Regions from separate parts of the Actinomadura sediminis genome, predicted to be linked through region 1. Evidence: predicted binding sites of a transcription regulator. Region 1 holds the regulator's gene; the other holds the start of a gene.
The links. The regulator HspR, encoded in region 1, represses chaperone genes until heat shock. The targets are predictions, from matches to a motif close to ANTTGAGTCNNNNNGACTCAANT.

Region 1 (9,610 bases):
CCACGCCGAGTGCCGGTACACGGCGGGGCGGTGGGCGGAGCCGATCGCGCTGTTCGACGCCGCGTGCTACCTGCTCGGGGTCGAGGAGGCGCCGCGGTTCACGGAGGGGCCGGTTTCGCGGGGCTCGGCCCACCCGGTGACCGCGGCGACGCTCGCCTGCGAACTGCGCCGCAGGCGGGACCTGCTGGACGCCGAGTGGCCCTCGGCGGACGTGGACGCGGCACCGGTCGTCCCGGTCCGGCGGGTGCGCAGGCAGCGGGTGTTCCTGACCGGGCTGCAGGCGGAGATCCTGCTCAACGCCGACGGCCGGCACACCCCCGCGGAACTCGCCCGCGACCTCGGACGAACGGTGTTCGGGTGCCTGCTGTCCGTGCGGGGACTCGCGGCGGCGTCCCTGGTGCGGGCCGTCCGGCCCGGCGCGGCCGCCGAGCCGCCGCGCGAGCCGCCGCGCGAGCCGTTCACGGGACTGTTCGACGGCGGGACGCCCCGGGACGGCTGGGCGCCCGCCGACCACCAACTGCTGGAGCGGCTCCGCGCCGCGCTGGTCGAGCTGTGACGGGAGCCGGAGTGCTGGAGGCGGAGGTGCAGGCCGAACTGCTCGGGCTGCGGCGGGTCCCGGGGCTCACCGGGAGCCTCGTCGCGTCCGTGGACGGGCTGCTGATCGCGCACGACCTGCCGCCGTCGATCGAACCGTCGTCCATGGCGGCGGTGACGGCGTCGCAGCTCGGGCTGGCGAACCGGGTCGGCGAGACGGCGCACGGCGGCGGATTCCAGGAGGTCGTCGTGCGCGGCGCCGGCTACGTGGTGACGTACGCGGCCGGGCCCGCCGCGTCGCTGACGGTGCTCGCGGAAGGGGACGTCAATGTCGGCCGGCTCCATCTGGAGGCGCGTCCGGTGGCGCGTGCCGTCGCGGCCCTCCTCGCCGCAGCCAAGAGATGAACCCGACCCCAGAGAACCCGAATGGAAAGGGAAGCACATGCCCAATCTGGACCTGGCCCTCAAGGACATGATGGCGATCGACGGGGCGCTCGGCGTCGCGGTGGTCGACTACGGCAGCGGGATGGCGCTCGGCCACCTCGGCAGCTCCAACACCTTCGACCTGACGGTCGCGGCGGCGGGCAACACCGAGGTGGTGCGGGCGAAGCTGCGCACGATGGAGCAGCTCGGCATCCAGGAGGAGATCGAGGACATCCTCATCAGCATCTCCTCGCAGTACCACATCATCCGGCCGGTGACGGGCCGCAAGGGCAAGGGCCTGTTCATGTACATGGTCCTCGACCGGAGCCGGGCCAACCTGGCGCTGGCCCGGCACCGGCTCAAGGACATCGAGCAGAACCTCGAGATCTGACGACTACTTCGTGAGCGTCAGCCCCCGCGCGGGCTCCACGGTGAGCCGGTCGGCGGCCTCGTCCAGGTCCACCACGACCTCGTCGCCGTCGCGGACGTCGCCCGCCAGCAGCTCGCGGGCGAGCTGGTCGCCGATCGCCGTCTGGACGAGCCGGCGCAGCGGCCGCGCCCCGTACAGCGGGTCGTAGCCGGTCAGCGCGAGCCACTCGCGGGCCGCGTCCGTCACCGTCAGCGTGAGCTGCCGCTCGGCGAGCCGCTCGGCGAGCTTGTCGACCTGCAGGTCCACGATCCGGGTCAGCTCGGCCGTCGAGAGGGCGTCGAACAGGATGACGTCGTCGAGCCGGTTGAGGAACTCGGGCTTGAACGAGTTCCGGACGGCGTTCCAGACGGCCTCGCGCTTCGCGCCGTTCTCGAGCGTCGGGTCGACGAGGAACTGCGACCCGATGTTCGAGGTCAGGATCAGGATCGTGTTGCGGAAGTCGACCGTGCGGCCCTGCCCGTCCGTCAGCCGCCCGTCGTCCAGCACCTGCAGGAGGACGTCGAACACCTCCGGGTGGGCCTTCTCGACCTCGTCCAGCAGGACGGCCGAGTAGGGGCGGCGGCGGACGGCCTCGGTGAGCTGCCCGCCCTCCTCGTACCCGACGTATCCGGGCGGGGCGCCGACGAGCCGCGCGACGCTGTGCTTCTCGCCGTACTCGCTCATGTCGATGCGGGTGATGGCGCGCTCGTCGTCGAACAGGAACTCCGCGAGCGCCTTCGCCAGCTCGGTCTTGCCGACACCGGTCGGGCCGAGGAACAGGAACGACCCGGTCGGACGGTCGGGGTCGCTGATGCCCGCGCGGGCGCGCCGCACGGCGTCCGACACGGTGCGGACGGCCGCGGTCTGCCCGATCAGGCGGCGGCCCAGCTCGTCCTCCATGCGGAGCAGCTTGGCGGTCTCGCCCTCGAGGAGGCGCCCGGCGGGGATGCCGGTCCAGGACGCGACGACGTCGGCGACGTCGTCCGGCCCGACCTCCTCCTTGACCATCGCGCCGGTGCTGTCGGCGGCCTCGGAAGCCTCCTCGAGCTGCTTCTCCAGCTCGGGGATCTCGCCGTAGGTCAGCCGGGAGGACGTCTCCAGGTCGCCGTCGCGCTGCGCCCGCTCGGCCTCGCCGCGGAGCTGGTCGATGCGCTCCTTGATCTCGCCGACCCGGTTCAGCCCGGCCTTCTCCCGCTCCCAGCGGGCGTTCAGGCCGGACAGCTGCTCCTGCTTGTCGGCGAGGTCCTTGCGGAGCCGGGCGAGCCGCTGCCGGGACGCCTCGTCGGTCTCCTTCGACAGGTTCAGCTCCTCCATCCGCAGCCGGTCGACGGCGCGCTGGAGCTCGTCGATCTCGACGGGACGGGAGTCGATCTCCATGCGGAGCCGGGACGCGGCCTCGTCCACGAGGTCGATCGCCTTGTCCGGCAGGTACCGGGACGTGATGTACCGGTCCGACAGCGTCGCGGCCGCGACGAGCGCCGAGTCGTTGATCTGCACCTTGTGGTGCGCCTCGTACCGGCCCTTCAGCCCGCGCAGGATCGCGACGCTGTCCTCGACGGACGGCTCCCCGACGAGCACCTGCTGGAAGCGGCGTTCGAGCGCCGCGTCCTTCTCGATGCGCTCGCGGTACTCGTCCAGCGTCGTCGCGCCGATCATGCGCAGCTCGCCGCGCGCCAGCATCGGCTTCAGCATGTTGCCGGCGTCCATCGCGCCCTCGGCGGCGCCCGCCCCGACGACGGTGTGCAGCTCGTCGATGAACGTGACGATCCGCCCCTCCGACTCCTTGATCTCGTGCAGGACGGCCTTCAGCCGCTCCTCGAACTCGCCGCGGTACTTCGCGCCCGCGACCATCGCGCCGAGGTCCAGGGAGACGAGGGTCTTGCCGCGCAGCGACTCGGGGACGTCCCCGGCGACGATCCGCTGCGCGAGTCCCTCGACGACGGCGGTCTTGCCGACGCCCGGTTCGCCGATCAGCACCGGGTTGTTCTTCGTGCGCCGCGACAGGACCTGGACGACCCGGCGGATCTCCGCGTCCCGCCCGATCACCGGGTCGAGGCGTCCGTCCCGCGCGGCGGCGGTCAGGTCGACGCCGTACTTCTCCAGCGACTGGTAGGTGCCCTCGGGGTTCTCGCTGGTGACGCGGGCGTGCCCGCGCACCTGCCCGAACGCGTCGAGCAGCGCCTCCGGCGTCGCGCCCGCCTCCTTCAGCAGCCCGGCGGCCGGGCCGCCGTCCGCCGCGAGCCCCACGAGGAGGTGCTCGGTCGAGACGTACTCGTCCTCGAGCTGCCGTGCGCGCGCGCCCGCCGTCGTGATCGCGCGGTGAAGCTGCGCCGACAGCCGCGGCGCCGAGACGGTCGAACCGGCGGCCTTCGGCTGCGCGGCGAGCTGCTCCTCGGCGCGCCGCCGGATCGCCTGCCAGTCGGCCCCGACGGCCTCGAGCAGCGGCACCGCCGTGCCGTCCTGCAGCGAGATCAGCGCCACCAGCAGGTGCTGCGGCTGCACCTCGGGGTTCCCCTCGGCGGCCGCCCGGCGGATCGCGACCGACACGGCCTCCTGGCTCTTCTGCGTCAGCTTGTCTTCCATGATCCGCTCCCCCTGCGTCCCCTCACGAAGCCACTAGTCCGGGTCGCGCTGCTGCCACACCACGACGCTGGTGCGCCGGATCGGCACCAGGTCGGACCCGGGCGCGCCCGGGTCGCCGTGCCGCCGCTGCTGCGCCAGCCGCGCCGCGACCGCCCGCGTCGATTCGAGTTCGTTCGCCAGCTCGTCCAGGGCGGCGTGCGCCTTGGCGAGCTCCTCGCGGAGCCGCGCGTTGTCGCGCTGCAGCTCCAGGATGTGCTTGATGCCCGACAGGTTGATGCCCTCCTCCTGGGAGAGCCGCTGGATCTCCCGGAGCAGCACGATGTCGCGCATCGAGTAGCGGCGGCCCCGGCCCGCCGTCCGGCCCGGGGACACCAGCCCCATCCGGTCGTAGGTGCGCAGCGTCTGCGGGTGCAGGCCGGACAGCTGCGCCGCCACGGAGATGACATAGACCGGAGTGTCGTCACCGAACGGATCCATGGTCACTCCTGTCTGGCCTGCTTGAGCAGGTCGGCGCGCAGCTCGTCGCCGCCGCCGGCCTCCCGCAGCCGGGCCAGGGCCTCACGCGTCTGATCGTCCAGCTTCGCCGGGACCTGCACGTCCACCGTGACGAGCAGGTCGCCCTTGGTGCCGTCCCGCCGGGTCGCGCCGCGGCCCCGGACGCGGAACGTGCGCCCGTTCGGGGTGCCCTCGGGCAGCCGCAGCGTCACCGGCTGCCCCTGGAACGTCGGCACCCGGATCTCGCCGCCGAGCGCCGCCTCCGGGAACGTCACCGGCACCGACAGCGTCAGGTTGTCGCCGCTGCGGCCGAACACCGCGTGCGGCTTCACCTTGATGTTCACGTACAGGTCGCCGTTCGGGCCGCCGTGCTCGCCCGGCGCCCCCTTGCCCTTCAGCCGGATCTTCTGCCCGTCGGCGACGCCCGCGGGGACGCGCGCCTGGATCGTCCGCGTCCCGGTGGCGCGTCCGCTGCCGTGGCAGGTCGGGCACGGGTCGTCCACGACGAGGCCGCGACCCCGGCACTCCCGGCACGGCTCCTGGAACCCGAAGCTGCCGAGGTTGCGGGTCTCGTGCCCGGTCCCCTCGCAGCTCGGGCACACCCGCGGGACGGTCCCCGCCTTCGCGCCCGTGCCGCGGCAGCTCCCGCACGCCGCCTCGCTCGTCAGCTTGATCGGGACGGTCACGCCGTTCATCGCGCGGCCGAACGTCAGCGTCACGTCCGTCTCGACGTCGGCGCCGCGCCGGGCCCGCCGGGTCCCGGTCGTGCGGGTGCCGCCGCCGCCCCGGTTGAACAGCCCGCCGAACAGATCGCCGATGCGCTCCCCGGCCCCGCCGGTCTGCGTCCCGGCGCCCCCGGTCTGCCCGAAGATGTCTCCCAGGTCGAAGGGGAAGCCCCCGCCCTGCTGCCCGCGGAACCCGCCCGGCATGGACCGCACGGAGTCGTACTCCTTGCGGCGCTTCTCGTCGGAGAGGACGTCGTAGGCCTCGGAGACCTCCTTGAAGCGGTCCTCCGCGTCGGCGTCCCCCTTGTTGGCGTCCGGGTGGTACTTGCGGGCCAGCTTCCGGTAGGACTTCTTGATCTCCTCCTGCGACGCGGTCTTCGAGACACCGAGGACCTTGTAGTAGTCCTTCTCCAGGTAGTCCTTGGTGCTCACGGCGCCCCGCTCTCTGCTATGCCCACTTGCCTACGTCCAGTCTGCCGCCCGGCGTCCGGCTCGTCCCGCCCCCCGCGGGGACGGGACGAGCCGTCCGTGCGTCACTCGTCGGACTTGCCGGAGCCGTCCGGCTCGTCCGCGGACTCGGCGGCCTCGCCGGCCGCACCGTCCTCGGCGGCCGCCGCGCCGCCCGCGTTCGGGTCGGGCTCGGCCACCGCGACCCGCGCCGCGCGCAGGATCCGCTCGCCGATCCGGTACCCGGGCTGCAGGACGTCCGCGACGCTCGTCTCGGTGACGTCCGCCGAGTAGGAGTGCATGAGCGCCTCGTGCACCGTCGGGTCGAAGGCCTCGCCCTTCTCCCCGTACTTCTCCAGCCCGAGCTTGCCGGTGACCGCCTCGAGGGCCTCACCGACGGACTTGAACCCGCCGGTCAGCTCGTCGTGGTCGCGGGCGCGGCCGATGTCGTCCAGGACCGGCAGCAGCTCCTGCAGGACCTGCCCGAGCGCCTGCTCGCGGACCGCGACCCGGTCGCGCTCGACGCGCTTGCGGTAGTTGTCGTACTCGGCCTTGAGGCGCTGGAGGTCGGCCAGCCGCTCGGCGAGCTGCTCCTTCAGCGCCGCGGCCTCCCCGTCGCCGCCGGACGCGTCCGCGGCGGGCGCCGCCGTGGCGGCGGGCTCTTCCTTCTCGCCCGCCCGCGCTCCGGACGGCGGGGTGCGGACTTCCCCCGTCTCGGGGTCGATGCGCCGCTTGTCGCGGATCACCGGGCCCTCCTTCTCCTCGCCCTCGTCGGGGGAGGTGCTCACGATGCGTCACCCTTCGGCTTGTCGTCGTCGATGATCTCGGCGTCGACGACCTCGTCGTCCTGGCCGCCCTGGGCGTCGGCCGTCGGGCCGGCGTCCTCCGCGCCCGCCTGCGCGCCCTCGGGGTTCTGCGCGTACATCGCGGCGCCCATCTTCTGGCTGACCTGCGCGAGCTTCTCCGTCGAGCCCTTGATGGCGTCGACGTCGGTGCCCTCGAGCGCCTTCTTGACCTCGGCGACGGCCTCCTCGACCTCGGTCTTCAGCTCCGCGGGGACCTTCTCGTCGTTCTCCCGCAGGAACTTCTCGGTCGAGTAGGCGAGGGTGTCGGCCTGGTTGCGGACCTCGGCCTCCTCCTTGCGCCGGCGGTCCTCCTCGGCGTACTGCTCGGCGTCGCGGACCATCTGCTCGATGTCGTCCTTGGGCAGCGCGCTGCCGCCCGTGATGACCATCGACTGCTCCTTGCCGGTGCCCTGGTCCTTCGCGCTGACGTTCACGATGCCGTTCGCGTCGATGTCGAAGGTGACCTCGATCTGCGGGACGCCCCGCGGCGCCGGCGGCAGGCCGGTGAGCTGGAAGGTGCCGAGCTTCTTGTTGTACGCGGCGATCTCGCGCTCGCCCTGGTAGACCTGGATCTCCACGGACGGCTGGTTGTCGTCGGCGGTCGTGAACGTCTCCGAGCGCTTGGTCGGGATCGTCGTGTTCCGCTCGATGATCTTGGTGAAGATGCCGCCCTTGGTCTCGATGCCGAGGCTCAGCGGGGTGACGTCCAGCAGCAGGACGTCCTTCACCTCGCCCTTCAGCACGCCCGCCTGCAGGCTGGCGCCGATCGCGACGACCTCGTCGGGGTTGACGCCCTTGTTCGGCTCCTTGCCGGTCAGCTCCTTGACCAGGTCCGACACCGCGGGCATCCGGGTGGAGCCGCCGACCAGGACGACCTGGTCGATGTCGCTCACCGTGATGTTCGCGTCCTTCAGCACCGAGTTGAACGGCGCCTTGGTGCGGTCGAGCAGGTCGGAGGTCATCCGCTGGAACTCGGCCCGGGTGAGCTTCTCGTCCAGGTGCAGCGGGCCCTCCGCCGAGGCGGTGATGTAGGGCAGGTTGATCTGCGTCTCGGACGAGCCGGACAGCTCGATCTTCGCCTTCTCCGCGGCCTCGCGGAGCCGCTGCAGCGCCATCTTGTCCTTGGACAGGTCGACGCCGTTGGCGTTCTTGAACTTCTCGACCAGCCAGTCGACGATCGCCTGGTCCCAGTCGTCGCCGCCGAGGTGGTTGTCACCGCTGGTGGCCTTGACCTCGACGACGCCGTCGCCGACCTCCAGCAGGGACACGTCGAACGTGCCGCCGCCGAGGTCGAACACGAGGATGGTGGCCTCGTTCTCCTTCTCCAGGTGGTAGGCCAGCGCCGCGGACGTCGGCTCGTTGATGATCCGCAGGACGTTCAGGCCCGCGATCTGGCCGGCCTCCTTGGTGGCCTGCCGCTGGTGGTCGGAGAAGTACGCCGGGACGGTGATGACGGCGTCCGTGACGGACTCGCCCAGGTACGCCTCGGCGTCCCGCTTGAGCTTCTGCAGCACGAACGCGCTGATCTGCTGCGGGTTGAAGTCCTTGTCGTCGATCTTGGTCTTCCAGTCGGTGCCCATCTCGCGCTTGACCGACCGGATCGTCCGGTCGACGTTGGTCACCGCCTGGCGCTTGGCGACCTCGCCGACCAGGACCTCGCCGTTCTTGGCGAAGGCGACGACGGACGGGGTGGTCCGCGACCCCTCCGCGTTGGCGATGACGGTGGGCTCGCCGCCCTCCAGGATCGCGACGACCGAGTTGGTCGTCCCGAGGTCGATGCCGACCGCACGTGCCATGTTTCTCGTCCTCCGTCGTTCGTCCGGTGTTGTCGCACCCGGTCGCTTCCCGCTCGTCGAGCGGCAGGGTGCGGCCGGTTGGGTCTCCAATTCGCAAGGTTGCCCGGGCGGCTCCATGTTGTCAAATCACTTGAGTCGCCCCGACTCAACTTTGCTGACGCCCTCTACAACAGGACGTATGAGCCGCGTATTCCGGTTCCCCGGCGTGTAAGAAATCTGGGGCTTACGGGACCTCTGGGGTGAATGCGGACGCCCCCTCCGGCAGAGAAGGGGGCAGACGCGTCCCCCAGAGGAGATCAATGAGTCCCCAACGCCGGAGCCGGGCCCTGCTCGGCTCCCTGCTCGCCGCGGGCGCGCTGGCGGCGGTGCCCGCCCCCGCGCACGCCGCCCCGCCCGCGCCCCCCGCCACGGCCCCGGCCGGCGACCTCGCCCCGGGCAAGTCCTGGAAGGTCACGCTGCTGACCGGCGACGTCGTCACGGTCCGGACGGTCGAGGGCGGGCCGCCGCTCGTCTCGGTGACGCCCGCGCCCGGACGCGACGAGCGTTCCTTCCGCAAGGAGATCCGGCCGGACGGGCACGTCGTCGTCACCCCGATCGACGTCGCCGGCCTGGTCGGCCGGGTCATCGACCCCGAACTGTTCGACGTGACCGCCCTGATCGAGCAGGGCTACGACGACGCCCGCAGCACGGACCTGCCGCTGATCGTCCGGCGGACCGGCGGCCCGCGCGCCCTGTCGGCCCTCGGCGGCGCGCTGCGCGCGTCCCGCGACCTGCCGAGCATCGGCGCCGTCGCCGTCCGGCAGCCCAAGAAGGACGCCGGCGGCCTCGGCGCCGCGCTGGCCCGCATGAACGGGCCGTCGACGAAGTCGACCGGCGGCATCGAGCGCGTCTGGCTGGACGGCAAGGTCGAGGCGAGCTACGCGCCTTCGGCCCCCGCCGCCCCCGCCGCTCCCGAGACCCGCCGCCTCGACCGGAACCTGCGGCAGGTCGGCGCACCGGCCGCGTGGCGCGCCGGGCTCACCGGCGAGGGCGCGAAGGTCGCGGTCCTCGACACCGGCGTGGACGCCGGGCATCCCGACCTCGAGGGACGCATCGCCGAGACGAAGAACTTCTCCGAGTCGCCCGACGCCACCGACCGCCAGGGCCACGGGACGCACGTCGCCGCGACGGTCGCGGGGACGGGCGCCGCGTCGTCCGGCGAACGCAAGGGCGTCGCCCCGGACGCGCGCCTGCTGATCGGGAAGGTCCTCGGCGACGACGGGTACGGCACCGACTCCTCCGTCATCGCCGGGATGGAGTGGGCCGCGCCGCGCGCCGACGTCGTCAACATGAGCCTCGGCGGCGCCCCCACCG
Region 2 (9,610 bases), on a different contig from region 1:
GCTCGCCGACGGCTGCGCGGGACGCGGCGTCCTCGCCGTCCTCTCCATCGCCGAGCTCCTCGCGGGGGACGGCCGCGGCCCGCATCGCGCGTTCGGCGCGCCGGACGCCGCGGACGTGCATCCCCACGCCGTCCGGCTCGCGGCGCGGCGCGACCTCGCCGGCGGCCTGCTCGCGTGCGCGCTGACCCGGCGGCACGGACCCGACGCGGGCTGGCCGGGCGAGTGGCGGTCGCTGCTGCGCGGCCTGCGCGCCCACCCGGACGCCGAGGTGGCGTTCGCCGCCCGGCGGATCCACACGGCCGCGGAGTAGGCGGCCGGAACGATCTTGGGACTGTCGCCGCCGGGCTAGCAAGCATTAGGTTGTTCCCATGCGGGTCCTTCTCACCGGTGCGTCCGGCTTCGTCGGCTCCCACACCGTCCGCGCCCTGCTGGCCCGCGGTCACGTACCGCGCGCCCTGGTGCGCGATCCGGACAAGGCCGCCCGGGTCCTCGGGGCGCTCGGCGTCCCGCGCGGGGACGTCGAGTTCGTCCGGGGCGACATGCTGGACACCGGGGCCGTCGCCGAGGCCCTCGACGGCTGCGACGCCGCGATCCACGCGGCCGCCGCGATCGGGGTCACCGGCCATGGCCGCGACGTCGTGGACGCGAACGTCGCCGGAACCCGCAACGTCGTCGGCGGGGCCGTCGCCGCCGGGCTCGCCCCGGTGATCCACGTGTCCACGATCGGGGTGTTCGTCCCGCCGACGGCCCCCGTGATCACCGCGGACGCGCCCCTCGCCGGCCCCCGCACCGGCTACGGGCGCTCGAAGGTCGCCGCCGAACGCTACGCGCGCGAGCTGCAGGACGAGGGCGCGCCCGTCACGATCGTCTATCCGGGCGGCGTGTTCGGCCCCGACCAGCCCGTCCTCGACGCCCTCCCGGAGGGGCTCGCCGGGGCGCTGTCGAAGGTCTGGCCGCTGCCGGGCGGCGGCGTCTCGGTGCTGGACGTCCGCGACCTCGCCGAGGCCCTCGCCCGCGCCGTCGAGTCCCGGCAGGGCGCGAGCCGCTGGGTGCTCGGCGGCCACTACCTCACGTGGCCGCGGTTCGCCGGGCTGTGCGACGCGCTCACCGGCGTGCGGCCGCGCACCTTCCGCGTCCCGTCCCCGGTGATGCTCGGGCTCGGGTCCGCGCTCGACGCCGCCAAGCGCGTCCGTTCCTTCGACTATCCGCTGACGCGGGACGCGGCCGAGTTCATGGTGACGCTCGTCCCGACCGACGACCGCCCGATCCTGGACGCCCTCGGCCTCACCCTGCGCCCCGTGGAGGACACGGTCGCCGACGGGCTGCGCTGGCTCGCCGAGTCCGGGCACCTGGACCCGCGCCGCGCGGGACGGCTCGCGCCCGCGGCGGCGCACGTCCCCGCCGCCGGGCCCACCGCCGTCCAGCGGGTGCTCGGGCCGGTCTTCCACCGCGTGTCCGGGTCCGCCTGGTTCGCGAAGGCGGGCCCCCGGCTCGTCCCGCCGATCGACCGGGCCCTGAACCGGCTGACCGGCGGCCGCCTCATGCTCGGGCAGCTCCTCGTGCCCAGCCTGCTGCTGACCACGACGGGAGCCGTCAGCGGCCTGCCCCGCCGGACGCCGCTGGCCTGCCTGCCGGAGCGGGACGGCTCGTGGCTCGTCGTCGGCTCCAACTTCGGCCGCGAGAAGCACCCCGCCTGGACCGGCAACCTCCTCAAGACCCCGGAGGCCGAGGTCATGTTCCGCGGCCGCGCCGTCCCGGTCAAGGCGCGGCTCCTCGACGACGCCGAACGCGCCGAAGCCTGGCCCCGGCTCGTCCGGGTATGGCCGGTCTACGACCGTTACGTGGAACGCACCACCCGGCGGCTCCGCGTCTTCCGCCTCACCCCCCGCTGATCAGGACCCGCGCAGGGACCTCGACAACCGGCGGCCGACGATCAGGTACGCGAGGACGGCGCCGGCGACGTTCAGGAGCACGTCGTCGATGTCGAAGGCGCGGCCGACCACGAACGCGCCCTGCACCAGCTCGACCGCGAGGGAGAACATCCCGGTCAGGACGGCGAGGCGGACCGGGCCGCGCAGCCGCTTGGCGACCAGCGGCAGCAGCACCCCCAGCGGCGCGAAGAGCGCGAGGTTGCCGCCGAGCTGGAACAGCGCCTCCCCGGTCGGGCGGTCCAGGTAGAAGCGCAGGGAGTCGCCGGGCCGGAAGTTCGCCCCCGCCTGCCCCTCGTCGCGGACGGGCGTCAGCGTCAGCCGGAACGCGACGTAGCAGAAGGCGCCGAGCAGGCCGAGCGCCGTCACGACGACGACGGCGCGCAGCGCGAGCACGTACCAGGGGACGCGTTCACCGGGCGGGGCGGGCTGCCACATTTCGACCAACACGGCGCCCCTCCTCCCCGGCGCGCACCCGTCCATGCCCGCCGCCCCGATTCGGACGCCCGATATGGGGCGCCCCTCCCCTGACCGAACCCCGCCGGGACCACCGCGCGCACGCGGACGCCCGCGACCCCGAAGGGCCGCGGGCGTCCCGTCCGGTCAGGCCGCCACGGCGGTCGTGGCGGGCTCGAGCGCCAGGTCGAGGACCTCGCGGACGTCGCTGACGGTGAACACCGTCATGCCGTCCAGCACCTCCCGCGGCACCTCCTCCAGGTCCGGCTCGTTGCGCTTCGGCACGATCGCGGTGGTGATGCCGAGGCGGCTCGCGGCCAGCAGCTTCTGCTTCAGCCCCCCGATCGGCAGCACCCGGCCGGTCAGCGACACCTCACCGGTCATCGCGACGTCCGGCCGCACCGCCCGTCCCGACAGCAGCGACGCGAGCGCCGTCGTCATCGTGATGCCCGCGCTCGGGCCGTCCTTCGGGATCGCGCCCGCCGGGACGTGGACGTGCACGCCGCGGTCCTTCAGGTCGCCGACCGGCAGCTCCAGCTCCGCGCCGCGCGACCGCAGGTAGCTCAGCGCGATCCGCGCCGACTCCTTCATCACGTCGCCGAGCTGCCCGGTGAGCGTCACCCCGGTGTCGCCGGTCTCCTTGTCGGCCAGCGACGCCTCGATGTACAGCACGTCGCCGCCCGCGCCGGTCACCGCGAGGCCGGTCGCGACGCCCGGCACGCCGGTGCGGCGCTCGCCCCGGCTCAGCTCGACCTCCGGCGTGAACCGGGGCCGCCCCAGGTAGTCCTTGAGGTCGTCCCGGCCGACCGCGACCGGCAGCGACGCCTTCTCCAGCGCGACGTTCGCGGCGATCTTCCGCAGCACCCGCGCGATCGACCGGTCCAGCGACCGGACGCCCGCCTCGCGGGTGTACTCGGACGCGAGCAGCCGCAGCGCCCCGTCGTCCAGCGTCACCTCCGCCGGCTCCAGCCCCGCCTTGTCGAGCTGGCGCGGCAGCAGGTGGTCGCGGGCGATCGTCACCTTCTCGTGCTCGGTGTAGCCGTCGAGCTGCACCAGCTCCATCCGGTCCAGCAGCGGCCCGGGGATCGCCTCCACCACGTTCGCCGTCGCCAGGAACAGGACGTCGCTCAGGTCGAGCTCGACCTCCAGGTAGTGGTCGCGGAACGTGTGGTTCTGCTCCGGGTCCAGCACCTCGAGCAGCGCCGCCGTCGGGTCGCCCCGGTAGTCGGCGCCGACCTTGTCGATCTCGTCCAGCAGCACGACCGGGTTCATCGACCCCGCCTCGCGGATCGCCCGCACGATCCGGCCGGGCAGCGCCCCCACGTACGTCCGCCGGTGGCCGCGGATCTCCGCCTCGTCCCGGACGCCGCCCAGCGCCACCCGGACGAACTTGCGGCCCATCGCCCGCGCGACCGACTCGCCCAGCGACGTCTTGCCGACCCCGGGAGGCCCGGCCAGCGCCAGCACCGCGCCGCTGCGCCGGCCCCCGACCACGCCGAGCCCCCGCTCCTCGCGGCGCTTGCGCACCGCCAGGTACTCGATGATGCGCTCCTTCACGTCGTCGAGGCCCGCGTGGTCGGCGTCCAGGATCTCCCGGGCGCCCGCGATGTCGTAGGCGTCCTCGGTCCGGTCGTTCCACGGGATGTCGAGGACCGTGTCGAGCCACGTGCGGATCCAGCCGCCCTCCGGCGACGCGTCCGACGACCGCTCGAGCTTGTCGACCTCCTTCAGCGCGGCCTCCCGCACCTTCTCGGGCAGGTCCGCCGCCTCGATCCGGGCGCGGTAGTCGTCCTCCTCGTCGGCGGGGTCGCCGTTCAGCTCGGCCAGCTCCTTGCGGATGGCCTCCTGCTGCTGCCGCAGCAGGAACTCCCGCTGCGTCTTCTCCATGCCCTCCTGCACGTCCTTGCGGATCGTCTCCGCGACGTCCAGCTCGGCGAGGTGGTCGCGCGCCCACCCGATCACGAGGGTGAGCCGCTCGACGACGTCCGGCGTCTCCAGCAGCTCGACCTTCTGCTCGTCCGACAGGTAGGGGGCGTACCCGGCGTTGTCGGCGAGCGTCGACGGGTCGTCGATCTGCTGCACCACGTCGACGACCTGCCAGGCGCCGCGCTTCTGCAGGATCGCGCTGACGAGGCCCTTGTACTCCTTCGCCAGCTCCTGCGCCCGCCCGGACGGCGCCTGCTTCTCGATCAGGGTCCCCTCGACCCACAGCGCCGCCCCGGGCCCGGTCGTCCCCGTCCCGATCTTCACCCGCGCGACGCCGCGCACGACGGCCCCCGGCTCCCCGCCGGGCAGCCGGCCCTCCTGCTCGATCACGCCCAGCGTCCCGACGGCCGCGTACTGCCCGTCCAGGCGCGGCACCAGCAGCACCCGCGGCTTGCCGGGCGTCCGTATCCCCGGCCCCGTCGTCTGCGCCGCCGCCCGCGCGGCCTCGATCGCCGCCCGGACCTCCGCGCCGTCGGACAGGTCGAGGGGCACCACCATGCCCGGCAGAACGGCCCCGTCGTCCAGGGGCAGCACCGGCAGCGTCAGGGTCTCGCTCATGCTCACTCCAAGTCCGTGTCGTACCGGCCCCTCGGGAGGACCGGCGACCCAACCCCGAAGGTTGAGTCATCCACACTCAAGAAAACGGAGCAGCGATTTGTTTCCTCCCCCCGTTCGCTCTCAGCGATCAAGGCCCGATCCGCCCCTGCGGGCGGCGGGGGCGGAGTTCGGCGGGGCGCCGTGCGCGACCGGGCGGGCGCATGACGCTAGCCGTGGAACGTCGTGGTGGCTTCGAGTGCGGCCCGTCCGGTCGCTATCCGGTTCACCGGCGCGGACTCGTCGGCGTACCCGAAGGAGACGCCCACGAGCAGCTTTCCGTGGGCGACGCCGAGTTCACCGCGCACGGCGTCGGCGTAGAAGCTCAGCAGCCCCTGCGGGCAACTGGCGACGCCGTACCCTTCCATCGCCAGCAGCAGCGTCTGCATGTAGGCGCCGACGTCGGCGGCCAGCCGCGCTCCGCCGTCGCCGGTGACGAACAGGAACGCGACGTGCGGCGCACCGTAGAAACGCAGGCTTTCGGCGTCGTAGGCCGCACGGGCCGGATGGTCGTCCAAGCCGATGCCCAGGGCGCCGTACAGCTCGGCGCCGAACGCCGCCCGCCGGGCCTGGTGCACCTGCGTGTACATGTCCTCGGAGTACGGGAAGTCGACCGAGGTGCGATCGTGGGCGTGCGCCTCCCGGAGCGCCTTCGCCAGGCGATCGCGCATGGCGCCGCTCGCCACCTCCACCCGCCACGGCTGCGCGTTGGAGTTGGACGGCGCGGCGCCGGCCAGGGAGAAGACGGCGCGCACGGTCTCCTCGGGCACAGGTTCCGGCCGGAACGCGCGGGTCGCGCGACGACCCCGGATCAGCCTCTCCGCATGCCCGCTCATCTCGATGCTCTCCGACACACGCATGGAACGCTCCTCACCGGACGACTAAGTAAACGTTGCCGTTTACATTGCGGTCGTGAAGCTACCACGGCGCGGGCGGTGAAGTAAACGACGGCGTATACTCGTGACATGACGACGGCGACGCCACCGCGACGCCCGGGACGCGGCGGGCGCGAGCGCATCCTGGCCGCCGCCGCCCGGTTGTTCGCGAACCAGGGGATCAACGCGACCGGCATGGAGCAGATCGCGGACGAGGCCCCGGTGTCCAAGCGCACGCTGTACGCGCACTTCCGGACCAAGAACGACCTGGTGATGGCCTACCTGCAAGATCTCGTGACGTCGGGCGGCACCCTGGAGGGCGTGCTGGCCCGCGAGGATCTTCCCCCTCGGGAGCGGATCCTCCGCCTGTTCGATCCGCCCGCCGCGGACGGGGCTCCGGTGCGCGGGTGCCCGTTCATCGACGCCGCGGCCGAGTTCCCCGACCCCGGCAGCACCGTCCACTCCTACGCCCGCGAGCAGAAACTGCGCATGGTGCGGATGGTCGACTCGCTGCTGGCGGAGCTGGGCTGCCCCGACCCCGCCGGACTCGCCGAACAGCTGGTCTCCCTCGCGGACGGAGCGGCCAGCCGCGCCATGGTCCTCGACGAGGCCGGCTACGGCCGGCACGCACGGGCCGCCGCGGAGATCCTCCTCGACCACGCCCTGCGCTCGGCCACCTCGCCGTCGACCCCGCAGGCGGCGTCGACGTCCGCGACCGCACAGGACTCCTGAGGACGGTCGACCCCCATAGCGGCCCGCGAGCGAAGGCGCGAGACGTTCCATCCGGGGTGGGCGGTGCTCGGCCTGGAGGCCTGCTTCGTGCCGGAGGCGGCGGCCGGGCTGGACCTGGTGTACGAGTTCCGGGTGGGCGACGAGGTGTTCCACGCGGTCGTCGCCGACGGGACGATCCGGATGGTGCACGGGCCCGCGCAGCGGCCCGACGCGTCCATCGCGATGAGCGAGGACGTGCTCGTCGCGATGGCGGAGACGCCGCGGCGGTAGGCCGTAGCCCGCGCACGCCGGCGCGCAGCCAGGGTGTTCGGGCCCGGTCCACGAACGCGAGCGGATCGCGTCGGCGGCGCCACGTCCCTCGGGCGTCTATGACGGGCTCTGGCCGGCGCGCTTCCGGCGGCGGTACGCGGCGGCGCGCTCGCTCCCGCCGCAGGCGGCGCTGGAACACCAGCGGCGCCGGCCGGGGCGGCTGGTGTCGACGAACAGCAGGCCGCATTCGGAGCCGGCGCATTCGCGGATGCGGTCGGCGGCGGTGCCGGCGAACAGGTCGATCGCGTCGCGGGCCACCGTGCTGAGCGCCGCCTGCTCGGCGCCGGTGGACGGGAAGGTCAGCCGCCTGGTCGCGCCCCGCAGGACGGGGACCAGCGGCGGGGCGCTCGCGGCGGCGTTGATCGCTTCCTCGTCCTCGGGCGCGGCCGCACGGTCGTCGATCACCTGCCGGGCGTGGCGATGGATTGCCTCCCGCAGCGTTCGGGCCGTCCGCAGCCCGCCGGGCGTGACGCGGACGGCTTCGTCCAGCAGGCCCGCTTCCCGGTACCAGCGCGCGAGGTCGGCGGGCTCGCGCAGCCGCTCGTAGTTGCCGCGCCACCGCTCGCCCACCGTCGCCACGAAGGCGAGACACAAACGGCCGGAGCGGAAATTGAACGCGAGTTCCTCGGCGGGCACGGGCGGGGTTGTCGGGACGGTCATGTCACGACTATAACTCGTGACATGACCGATGATCGCGAGATCCCGTCCCCGTGGCCGTCCATCGAGGCGTTCCTGCGCGACCGGGGAGCCGCCCGGATACCTCACCCCGGCGGCACGCTGCTGGAGCACCTGCGCCGGGTCGGGCGGCTGCTGGCCGAGTGGGGGGCCGATCCGGCCGTCCGGGCCGCCGGGCTGTGCCACGCCGCCTACGGAACCGACGGATTCGACCGGTCACTGCTCGACGTCACCGAACGTCCGGTGCTGGCGGAGCTGATCGGCGACCGGGCGGAGGCGCTGGTCTACCTGTACGCGAGCTGCGACCGCGACCGCGTGTATCCGCGGTTGGACGGCTCCCGGACCGTCGTCTTCCATGACCGGTTCACCGGCGGAGAGCACATCCCCTCCCATGCCGACCTCAAGGCGTTCCTCGAGATCACGGCCGCCAACGAGCTCGACGTGCTGGCCCGTGACGAGGAACTGGCCTCGCGGTACGGACCGTCCCTGCACGCGTTGTTCGTGCGCTCGGCCGGCCTGCTCTCCCGCCCGGCACGGGACGCCTGCGCCCGGGGGCTCGGCCGGTACGCCGCCGCGTCCGCGCCGGGGATACGCATCACCGGGCTGGACCATCTCGTGCTCACCGTCGCGGACGCCGACCGGACCATCGCCTTCTACGAGCGCGTCCTCGGCATGCGCGAGGTGACCTTCGGCCGGGGCCGCCGGGCCCTGGCCTTCGGCACGAGCAAGATCAACCTTCACGAGGCCGGCCGGGAGCTTCTCCCCCGCGCCGACCGTCCCACTCCCGGGAGCGCGGACCTGTGCCTGCTCACCGACGCTCCCCAGCGCCAGGTCCTCGACCATCTGGCCTCCTGCGGCGTCGCCGTGGAGGAAGGCCCCGTCCCGCGGACCGGCGCGCAAGGACCGATCACCAGCACCTACGTGCGCGACCCCGACGGCAACCTGATCGAGATCGGCACCCCCGGATGACGCGGACCGCCCCGCCGCCTCCGGCCGTGAGACCGAGCCCATGACCATTCCCGACCAGCCGTGCCGGCTCGTGCGGCCGACGGCGGCGCTGCGGGCCTCGTTCCTCGCGGGCGAACTGGCCGACTGCCGCGCCGAGGGGACGTCCGCCGTATGGCTCGCCCCCGCCTTCGCCGACTTCCGCGCGTTCGTCGCGGCACGGCGCGGCGTGCACGTCCGGTGGGGCGTCCCGACGACGACGTTCTGGTACGTCGCGGGCGAGCACTACCTCGGCACGCTGATCCTCCGCCACCGGCTGACGGCGGCCCTCGCCGACGCGGGCGGGCACATCGGCTACCACGTCGTCTCGCCGTGGCGCCGCCGGGGCCACGCCACCCGGATGCTCGCCGCCGGACTGGACGAGTGCGCCCGGCGCGGCCTCGCGCGCGTCCTGCTGACCTGCGCGCCGGGCAACGAGGCGTCCCGCCGGGTCATCCCCGCCAACGGCGGCGTCCCGGGAGGGCGGCGGCACGGCGAGGACCGGTTCTGGATCGACCTCGAAGGCGGCACCGCGCGGGGGCGAAATCGCGTTGCGGGCCGCGCGGGGCCGTGGGATGTTGCCGGGGGCCGGCGCACGTTCCGGGGGCCCGGCGCCGGTCGTATCGCGAGGGAGAACCGTGACGAAGTGCCCCGAATGCGGCGGTCCCGGTCCCTGCGACGACCTGTTCCAGACGCTGCTGGCGCTCGACCACTCGCGGCGCGAGCCGTGGGGGCCGCTGCACGGCGTGTCCGTCGCGTGCTTCGTGTACCAGCACCCGAGCCGGCTCGTGTCCGCGCCGCCGTTCGGCTGGGCGATCCTGCACGCGTACCTGCGGGACGGACGGGCGGGCGCGGAACGCGTCGTGTCCGGGTTCCGGCGCGCGAACTCGCACCGCCGCCGCGAGGGCCCGGCCACGGACGTGCGCGGGCCGTCCGGGCCGCCGCCCGCGCGGTTCGCCGTCACCGTCGCCGAGGTCGCGGGCGACGGCACGTTCCCCGCGGACGGCTTTCCCGACCGCGTCCGCGAATGGGCGGCCGCGACCATCGAGGCGTGGACGGCCCGTCCGGAAT

Region 2: lon (endopeptidase La) is a predicted target of HspR. The motif match lies at 4,988-5,010, and genes of this name have one in related genera.

The regions. Positions count from the first base shown of each region.
Region 1 covers NZ_JBHTJA010000001.1:260,178-269,787, reverse strand. The annotation lists gene ACFQ11_RS01280 (hypothetical protein) at 1-556, shown strand, start outside; gene ACFQ11_RS01275 (roadblock/LC7 domain-containing protein) at 553-939, shown strand; gene ACFQ11_RS01270 (hypothetical protein) at 977-1,348, shown strand; gene clpB (ATP-dependent chaperone ClpB) at 1,352-3,949, opposite strand; gene ACFQ11_RS01260 (heat shock protein transcriptional repressor HspR) at 3,983-4,426, opposite strand; gene dnaJ (molecular chaperone DnaJ) at 4,429-5,601, opposite strand; gene grpE (nucleotide exchange factor GrpE) at 5,703-6,407, opposite strand; gene dnaK (molecular chaperone DnaK) at 6,401-8,257, opposite strand; gene ACFQ11_RS01240 (S8 family peptidase) at 8,557-9,610, shown strand, end outside.
Region 2 covers NZ_JBHTJA010000099.1:6,682-16,291, forward strand. The annotation lists gene ACFQ11_RS30670 (hypothetical protein) at 1-310, shown strand, start outside; gene ACFQ11_RS30675 (nitroreductase family deazaflavin-dependent oxidoreductase) at 369-1,892, shown strand; gene ACFQ11_RS30680 (VanZ family protein) at 1,893-2,378, opposite strand; gene lon (endopeptidase La) at 2,532-4,928, opposite strand; gene ACFQ11_RS30690 (nitroreductase) at 5,135-5,824, opposite strand; gene ACFQ11_RS30695 (TetR/AcrR family transcriptional regulator) at 5,930-6,571, shown strand; gene ACFQ11_RS30700 (SCP2 sterol-binding domain-containing protein) at 6,635-6,841, shown strand; gene ACFQ11_RS30705 (CGNR zinc finger domain-containing protein) at 6,938-7,540, opposite strand; gene ACFQ11_RS30710 (VOC family protein) at 7,562-8,524, shown strand; partial or broken gene ACFQ11_RS30715 (GNAT family N-acetyltransferase) at 8,565-8,996, shown strand; gene ACFQ11_RS30720 (DUF5946 family protein) at 9,178-9,610, shown strand, end outside.